Linked DNA regions of Aquitalea magnusonii. The protein of the gene in region 1 interacts with the protein of each later gene in a pairwise test. Links are inferred from orthologs where the notes say so. Each region holds a gene or a part of one and is shown on either strand. Other genes may lie near its edges.

Evidence for each region.
Region 2: the proteins of glp (region 1) and mobA interact in binary tests that used the Escherichia coli proteins (3 or more experiments, as listed by UniProt). The link is inferred for Aquitalea magnusonii from one-to-one orthologs.

Annotation. Positions count from the first base shown.
Region 1 is NZ_AP018823.1:2,077,467-2,080,694, reverse strand. Bases 159-3,071 are described here. They hold glp (gephyrin-like molybdotransferase Glp), read left to right. Parts: upstream 159-974; coding sequence 975-2,168; downstream 2,169-3,071. Other genes in these bases: DLM_RS09890 (CHASE2 domain-containing protein), read right to left, coding at 2,593-3,071; DLM_RS09895 (2Fe-2S iron-sulfur cluster-binding protein), read left to right, coding at 2,171-2,515; mobB (molybdopterin-guanine dinucleotide biosynthesis protein B), read left to right, coding at 443-988; DLM_RS09910 (hypothetical protein), read left to right, coding at 159-359. In the rest of the region: more of DLM_RS09910, read left to right, coding at 141-158; more of DLM_RS09890, read right to left, coding at 3,072-3,228. UniProt on the Escherichia coli protein: Catalyzes the insertion of molybdate into adenylated molybdopterin with the concomitant release of AMP.
Region 2 is NZ_AP018823.1:4,294,780-4,297,953, reverse strand. Bases 222-3,080 are described here. They hold mobA (molybdenum cofactor guanylyltransferase MobA), read left to right. Parts: upstream 222-1,288; coding sequence 1,289-1,873; downstream 1,874-3,080. Other genes in these bases: DLM_RS20195 (DMT family transporter), read left to right, coding at 2,965-3,080; DLM_RS20200 (LysR substrate-binding domain-containing protein), read right to left, coding at 1,821-2,762; DLM_RS20210 (molybdenum cofactor biosynthesis protein MoaE), read left to right, coding at 834-1,292; moaD (molybdopterin converting factor subunit 1), read left to right, coding at 581-832; DLM_RS20220 (hypothetical protein), read left to right, coding at 384-584. In the rest of the region: more of fba, read left to right, coding at 1-221; more of DLM_RS20195, read left to right, coding at 3,081-3,174. UniProt on the Escherichia coli protein: Transfers a GMP moiety from GTP to Mo-molybdopterin (Mo-MPT) cofactor (Moco or molybdenum cofactor) to form Mo-molybdopterin guanine dinucleotide (Mo-MGD) cofactor.

The DNA.
Region 1 (3,228 bases):
CAAGCATCGATGCATGTTCTGTGGCGTTTTCCGTACCAAGGCACGGCAGAGCAGGTCTTGAGGGCTTGAAAACTTGCAGTTTCAAGCCGCTTGCACCGATATTGATACTGTTGAGCATCCTGCAGGAGAGGAGGGGGAGCATGAGTCGCTATTGCATCTGGTTTGTTACGCCTGACGACACTGTCATGCGTCGTGCCGAGGTTGCCATCAATGGCAGTATTCATTGTCATCAGGTGCTGGAGGAGATTGAAGCCCAGTTGGCCATGGATTGTGGCCTGAGCCAGGTGATGATCGTGGACTGGAAGCGCTTTGAGCAGGTGGAGGGACAGTCTGTACCCTTGGCCCGCGCGGTGGCTTGAGCCGCCGGAGTGCGGCAGCCTAGCGCCACACTCGGAGGAACTAGTTCCACAGATGGAAGATAGGGGTTGGCCTGCATGTTATCATGCCGGCCAACCCCTTTTTATCGGATGTCGCCATCATGTATGTGCTGGGTGTTGCCGGTTATTCCGGCAGTGGCAAGACCACCTTGCTGGAAAAGGTCATTCCCTTGTTGTGCGCGGCAGGCATCGATGTTGCCGTGATCAAGCATACCCACCACGATGTGGACTGGGACCAGCCCGGCAAGGATAGCTGGCGTCACCGCGAGGCGGGTGCGCGCCAGGTATTGCTGGCCGGAGCCCGCCGTCGCCTGTTGGTGCAAACCATGCCGCATGGCAACGATGCACCGCTGGCTGAGCATGTGGCAGCCTTGCGTCCCTGCGACCTGGTGCTGGCTGAAGGCTTCAAGCACGAGCCGGTACCGCGGCTGGAAGTGTATGATCCGGCCCTGGGCCACGCGCCCTTGTGCCTGCAGGATCCTGCCGTGCTGGCCCTGGTGAGCGATGCCGCGATCCCTACCGATTTGCCCCGCTTCCGGCGTGATGATGCTGCCGGTGTGGCCCGTTTCATTCTTGCCCTTCTGGAAACCCGTCAAGATGCTCACCGTTGATCAAGCCCGCGACTGGCTGTTGCAGCGTGCCCAGCCTGTTCGTACCAGCGAAACCCTGCCCCTGCTGCAGGCGCTGGGCCGTATTCTGGCCGAGCCGGTACTGGCCGGCGTTGATGTGCCGCCGCAGGATAACAGCGCCATGGACGGCTATGCCTTGCGCTGCGCCGATGGCAGCGGCCCCTTGCCAGTGTCACAGCGTATTCCGGCCGGCACCCAGCCGCAGCCTTTGCAAGCCGGTACGGCGGCGCGCATTTTCACGGGTGCGCCCATTCCTGCCGGTGCCGATGCGGTGGTCATGCAGGAGATGGCTGTGCTGCAGGCTGATGGCCAGGTGCTGTTCAGCCAGGCGGTGAAGCCGGGCCAGAATATCCGTCGCGCCGGCGAGGATATCCTGCGCGGAGCCACCGTGCTGTCCGCCGGGCAGTTGCTGACGGCGGCGGACCTGGGGCTGGCTGCGTCCATCGGTGTGGCAACGTTGACAGTCTATCGTCCGCTGCGGGTAGCGGTGTTCTTTACCGGTGACGAACTGACCGAGCCGGGGCAGCCGCTGGCAGCCGGTCATATTTACAACTCCAACCGTTACTGGCTGGTGCCCGAATTGATGCGCCTGGGCTGCGAGGTGACTGATCTTGGCATTGTGCCGGATTCGCTCAGCCGTACTCGGGAAATCCTGCAGGATGCCGCCGGGCTGGCCGATGTCATCATGACTTGCGGCGGGGTGTCGGTTGGCGAGGAAGATCACGTCAAGGCGGCGGTGGAGGCCGAGGGCAGTCTGGATCTGTGGAAGATTGCCATCAAGCCGGGCAAACCCTTGGCCAGCGGCAAGGTGGGTCAGGCCGGTTTCATCGGCTTGCCGGGCAATCCGGTTTCCGGTTTTGTTACCTACCAGGTACTGGTCAAACCCTATCTGCAGCGCTGCGCCGGTTTGCAGCAAGACGACACGCAGCCGGTGGCGCACTATCCGGCCGGCTTTGCCTGGGAGCGCCCGGACACCCGGCGCGAGGAATTCCTGCGGGTGAAGCTGGTGCAGCAGGATGGCCGGTGGCAATTGCAGCGCTATCCCAATCAGGGCTCCGGCGTGCTGACATCCTGTGCTTGGGCCGATGGCCTGGTGCGTCTGGCGCCAGGGCAGCAAGTGAGTCCGGGCGATATGCTGGCCTTGATTGCTTTTGCAGATTAAGCATGCCGCTGCTGCGTTTTGTGGATGGTGAGGGCCAATTGCTGGCCGAGGTGGCGGCCAATGCCGGTGAGGTGCTGCTGGATGTGGCCCGCCTGGCCGATGTCCCCTTGCACTGGCGTTGTGGGCAGGGTACCTGCGGCACCTGCAAGGTCCGCATCCGCCATGACGGCCCGGCACAGCCGGTGATGCCAAGTCGTAAGGAGCGCAATGTGTTGCTGCGCGCCGGTCTGATCGACCCGGCCCAGGCGGGGGCGGAAAGCTGGCCGGACATCTCCAGTGGCTGGCGGCTGGCCTGCCATCTGCCGGTGGGAGAGCAGGACTGGCAGGTGCTCTGCCCGCAGGACTGACGCCAGTTGTTTGGGGCGGGGGCGGTCAAGGCAAAGCCACGATGCAGATCGTGGCTTTTTTGTTGCCGGCAGAAGATTCAGCTGGATGCCGGGCTGACCACATTGCGCCCTGAGCGCTTGGCAATGTATAGCGCGCCATCGGCTGCTTCATAGATGCTTTGGGCGGTATCGTCTGGCTGTGGAATGCGGGCGGCCACGCCAATGCTGCAGGTTACTTTTTGCAAGGGGCTGCCATCGTGCGGCAAGTCCAGGTCTTCCAGGCGTTGGCGGAAGACTTCGGCGGCATCCACGGCATCCTGCATGCCGGTTCCCGGCAGCAGAACCCCGAATTCTTCCCCGCCCAGCCGGGCCGGCAGCGCGCCTTTGTGCTTGAAGGCGTCCTGCAGCACATGGGCCACCCGTTTGAGCACCACATCGCCAGCGTAATGACCGTACTGGTCGTTGTAGAGCTTGAAGTGATCGATATCCAGCAGAATAAAGGCCAGCGGCTGGTGGCTGTGGCGATGGCGTTCGATGCAGGGCAGAAATACTTCGTCAAAATGGCGGCGGTTGGCCAACTGGGTCAGACCATCGGTGGTGGCCAGGGTTTGCAGGCTGGCCTGACGTGAGATAAAGCGGGCAAAGCCGCACAGCAGCAGCATCAGCATGCTGCAGACCGGGGCAAACCAGAGCCGGCCCAGTCCAAGTAGCAGTATGCTGCCTGCTGCCACCAG
Region 2 (3,174 bases), 2.2 Mb from region 1 along the record:
AGCTGGGCGAAACCTATGGCGTGCCGGTGGAAGAAATCGTGGAAGGCATCAAGCACGGCGTGCGCAAGGTGAATATCGACACCGACCTGCGTCTGGCCTCCACCGGTGCCATCCGCCGCTTCATGGCGCAGAATCCGAAGGAATTCGACCCGCGCAAATACCTGAAGGCCTCCACCGATGCCATGCGTGACATCTGCATTGCCCGCTACGAAGCCTTTGGTGCTTGCGGTCAGGCCAGCAAGATCAAGGCCGTGAGCCTGGATACCATGGCCAATCTGTATCTGAAGGGCCAACTGGCGCAAATCGTCAAGTAAGCGTCCCTCCCTTCTGCCATCAGCCCGCTCCTTAAGCGGGCTTTTTCATGTCCATCCGCCCGCAGGTGCATGCCGGCATCCCCCATCAGCAGCATTGGCGCAGGCCACGCCATTGCTTACACTGCAATGATGAGCGAACTGTTATCTCCCCTCGAATGGTTTTTCGTCATTCTGCTGGCAGTGGTTCCACTACTCGGGCTGGGTTTTCACCTGTGGATCATGCTGCTGGGCCATGGCAACAACGACAAGCACACCAAGGACCGACCATGAAACTCGACATCCTGTATTTTGCCCGTCTGAAAGACAGCTTCGGCATGGGTAATGAACAGTTGGAAACCGAGGCCAGCAGCGTGGACGAGCTGCTTACCGAATTGCGCCAGCGCGGCGGCAACTGGAGCAGCGAACTGGCGGCTGGCAAAGCCTTCCGGGTGGCGCGCAACCAGGAACTGGTGCGGCTGGATGCCACGCTGAGCGACGGGGACGAAGTGGCCATCTTCCCGCCGGTTACCGGGGGCTGACATGCAGCCATTTACGGTGCGGATCCAGCATGAAGTGTTTGATTGCGGCGCGGAAATCGCCCGGCTGTCGGCCAACCCGGCCTGCGGTGCCGTGGTGAGTTTCAGCGGCCTGGTACGTGACTATGGCGACCGGCAGGAAATTGCCGCGCTGCAGCTGGAGCATTACCCGGGCATGACGGAAAACACCCTGCACGCCATCATCCAGCAAGCGCGGGAACGCTGGCAGCTACAGGCCGCCACCATCATCCACCGCGTGGGTTATTTGCCGCTGGGCGAGGCCATCGTGCTGGTAGTCACCGCCAGCAGCCACCGCAAGGATGCCTTTGCCGCGGCGGAATTCCTGATGGACTTTCTCAAGACCGAAGCACCATTCTGGAAAAAGGAAATCCAGCAGGACGGCAGCAGTTACTGGGTGGAAGCCAAGGCCAGCGACCAGCACGCCGCCGGACGCTGGCAATGACGGCCTACACCGCGCTGATTCTGGCCGGCGGCCAGGCCAGCCGCATGGGCGGGGTGGACAAGGGCCTGGTGGAACTGGCCGGTCAGCCGCTGATTGCCCGCACCCTGAACAGCCTCGCCGCACAAAGCCAGCCACCAACGCGCATCCTGATTTCGGCCAACCGTCATCTGGATGCCTACGCCGCTTACGGTCATCCGGTGTTGCCGGACACGCTGCCCGATTATCCAGGCCCATTGGCAGGACTGCTGGCGGGCATGCAGGCCGAGCCTGACAGCAGGCTGCTGATGCTGCCTTGTGATGCCGTGCGACTGCCGGCGGACTTTGCCACCCGCCTGCTGGCAGCACTGCCCGGCCGGCAAGCGGTCAGTGCCAGTGACCCGGCGCAGTGGCACCCCAGCCTGCTGGCGCTACAAGCCGGGCTGCAACCCTCGCTGCGGGACTACCTGCAACAAGGTGGCCGTTCCATCCGCGGCTGGCTGGCCGGGCTGCAACACGATACCGTGCCGTTCGCGCAGCCCTTTGCCAATCTCAATACCCTGCAGGCGGTGGCAGCACTGGCGCAACAGTGGCCGGTTGACTGACACTGTCCAGCAGCCAGCGCTTGAACAGCAGCGCATTGTCACTCAGTGATGCATGGCGCGGATGCACCAGGTAATCCACCTTGCCGCTGACAAAGGCAAACGGCCCCAGCCGCTTGAGCACGCCTTGCTGCAACAGATCATGCGCCATGAATTCCCAGCCCAGTCCGATGCCCATTCTTTGCAACACGGCGTTAAAGGCCAGCGTCACCTGATTGAACATCGGCACCCGCTCCGGCGCGGTATAAGTCAGGCCGAAGTGACCGAACCAGTCATGCCAGTTGATGCAATTCCAGGCCGATGAATCCAGTTGGATCAACGGCAACGCAGCGAGCTGCTCCACCTGCGTAATGGCCGGGTAATCAAGCTGCGCGCTGTACACCGGGTACACCACTTCGGGAAACAAGGGCTCGGCGCACAGCGAACTCCACTGGCCATCGCCATAGAAAATGGCAAAGTCGTATTCGGCCACGCTGGCTTCATCCATGCTGTTGCTGGCATGAATATTCACCGTAATGTCCGGATGCTGCTGACTGAAGGCCACCAGCCGGGGAAACAGCCAGAACTGCGCCACCGCATGGGTGCAATTCACGGTAAGGGTATGGCGGTTGTGCTCGGCCTGCAGCCGCACCACGCTGCGCAACAGCGATTGCAGCATGGGGCCGACCTCACGCTGCAAGGCCAGCCCGGCCGGGGTGGGCCGAATGCCACGCACCAGCCGCTCGAACAGCGGCAGCTTGAGCCAGTCTTCCAGCGCGCGAATCTGCTTGCTCACCGCGCTTTGCGTCACACACAGCTCGGTGGCTGCCTTGGTAAAACTGCCATTGCGCAATACTGCCTCAAAATGAATCAGGCTTTCCAGCGGCGGCAGATTCTTCAGATACCGGCTCATGTATTTGGTCCCCATCATCACCGCTGCCGGGCTGACATTCCCGTTCAGCATCTTGTATTGAAGCAGGATATTAACCCGGACAAGCCCCATGCAAGACATGCCATTCCCACAAGGAATGCGTGAATGCCAAGATATCCTTTGTCGGCCCGCCCTGCCAGCACTTAGCCTTGGGCCATCATCAGTTGCGCAGGGAAGATGCAGAATGAAACGCGGAATCAGCTATGCCGGCCTGGCCGGTGCAATATGGGGCATGGTGCTGATGGTGCCGCAGGTATTGCCCGCCTTCAGCCCCTGGCTGCTCAGTGCGGTGCGCTTTAGCTTGTACGGGGTGATTTCCTTGCTGCTGGCGCTGCCGCTGGCCGGGCGAATCCGGGCCAAGCTGCAGGCTGATGATGTGATCATGCTGGCCGTA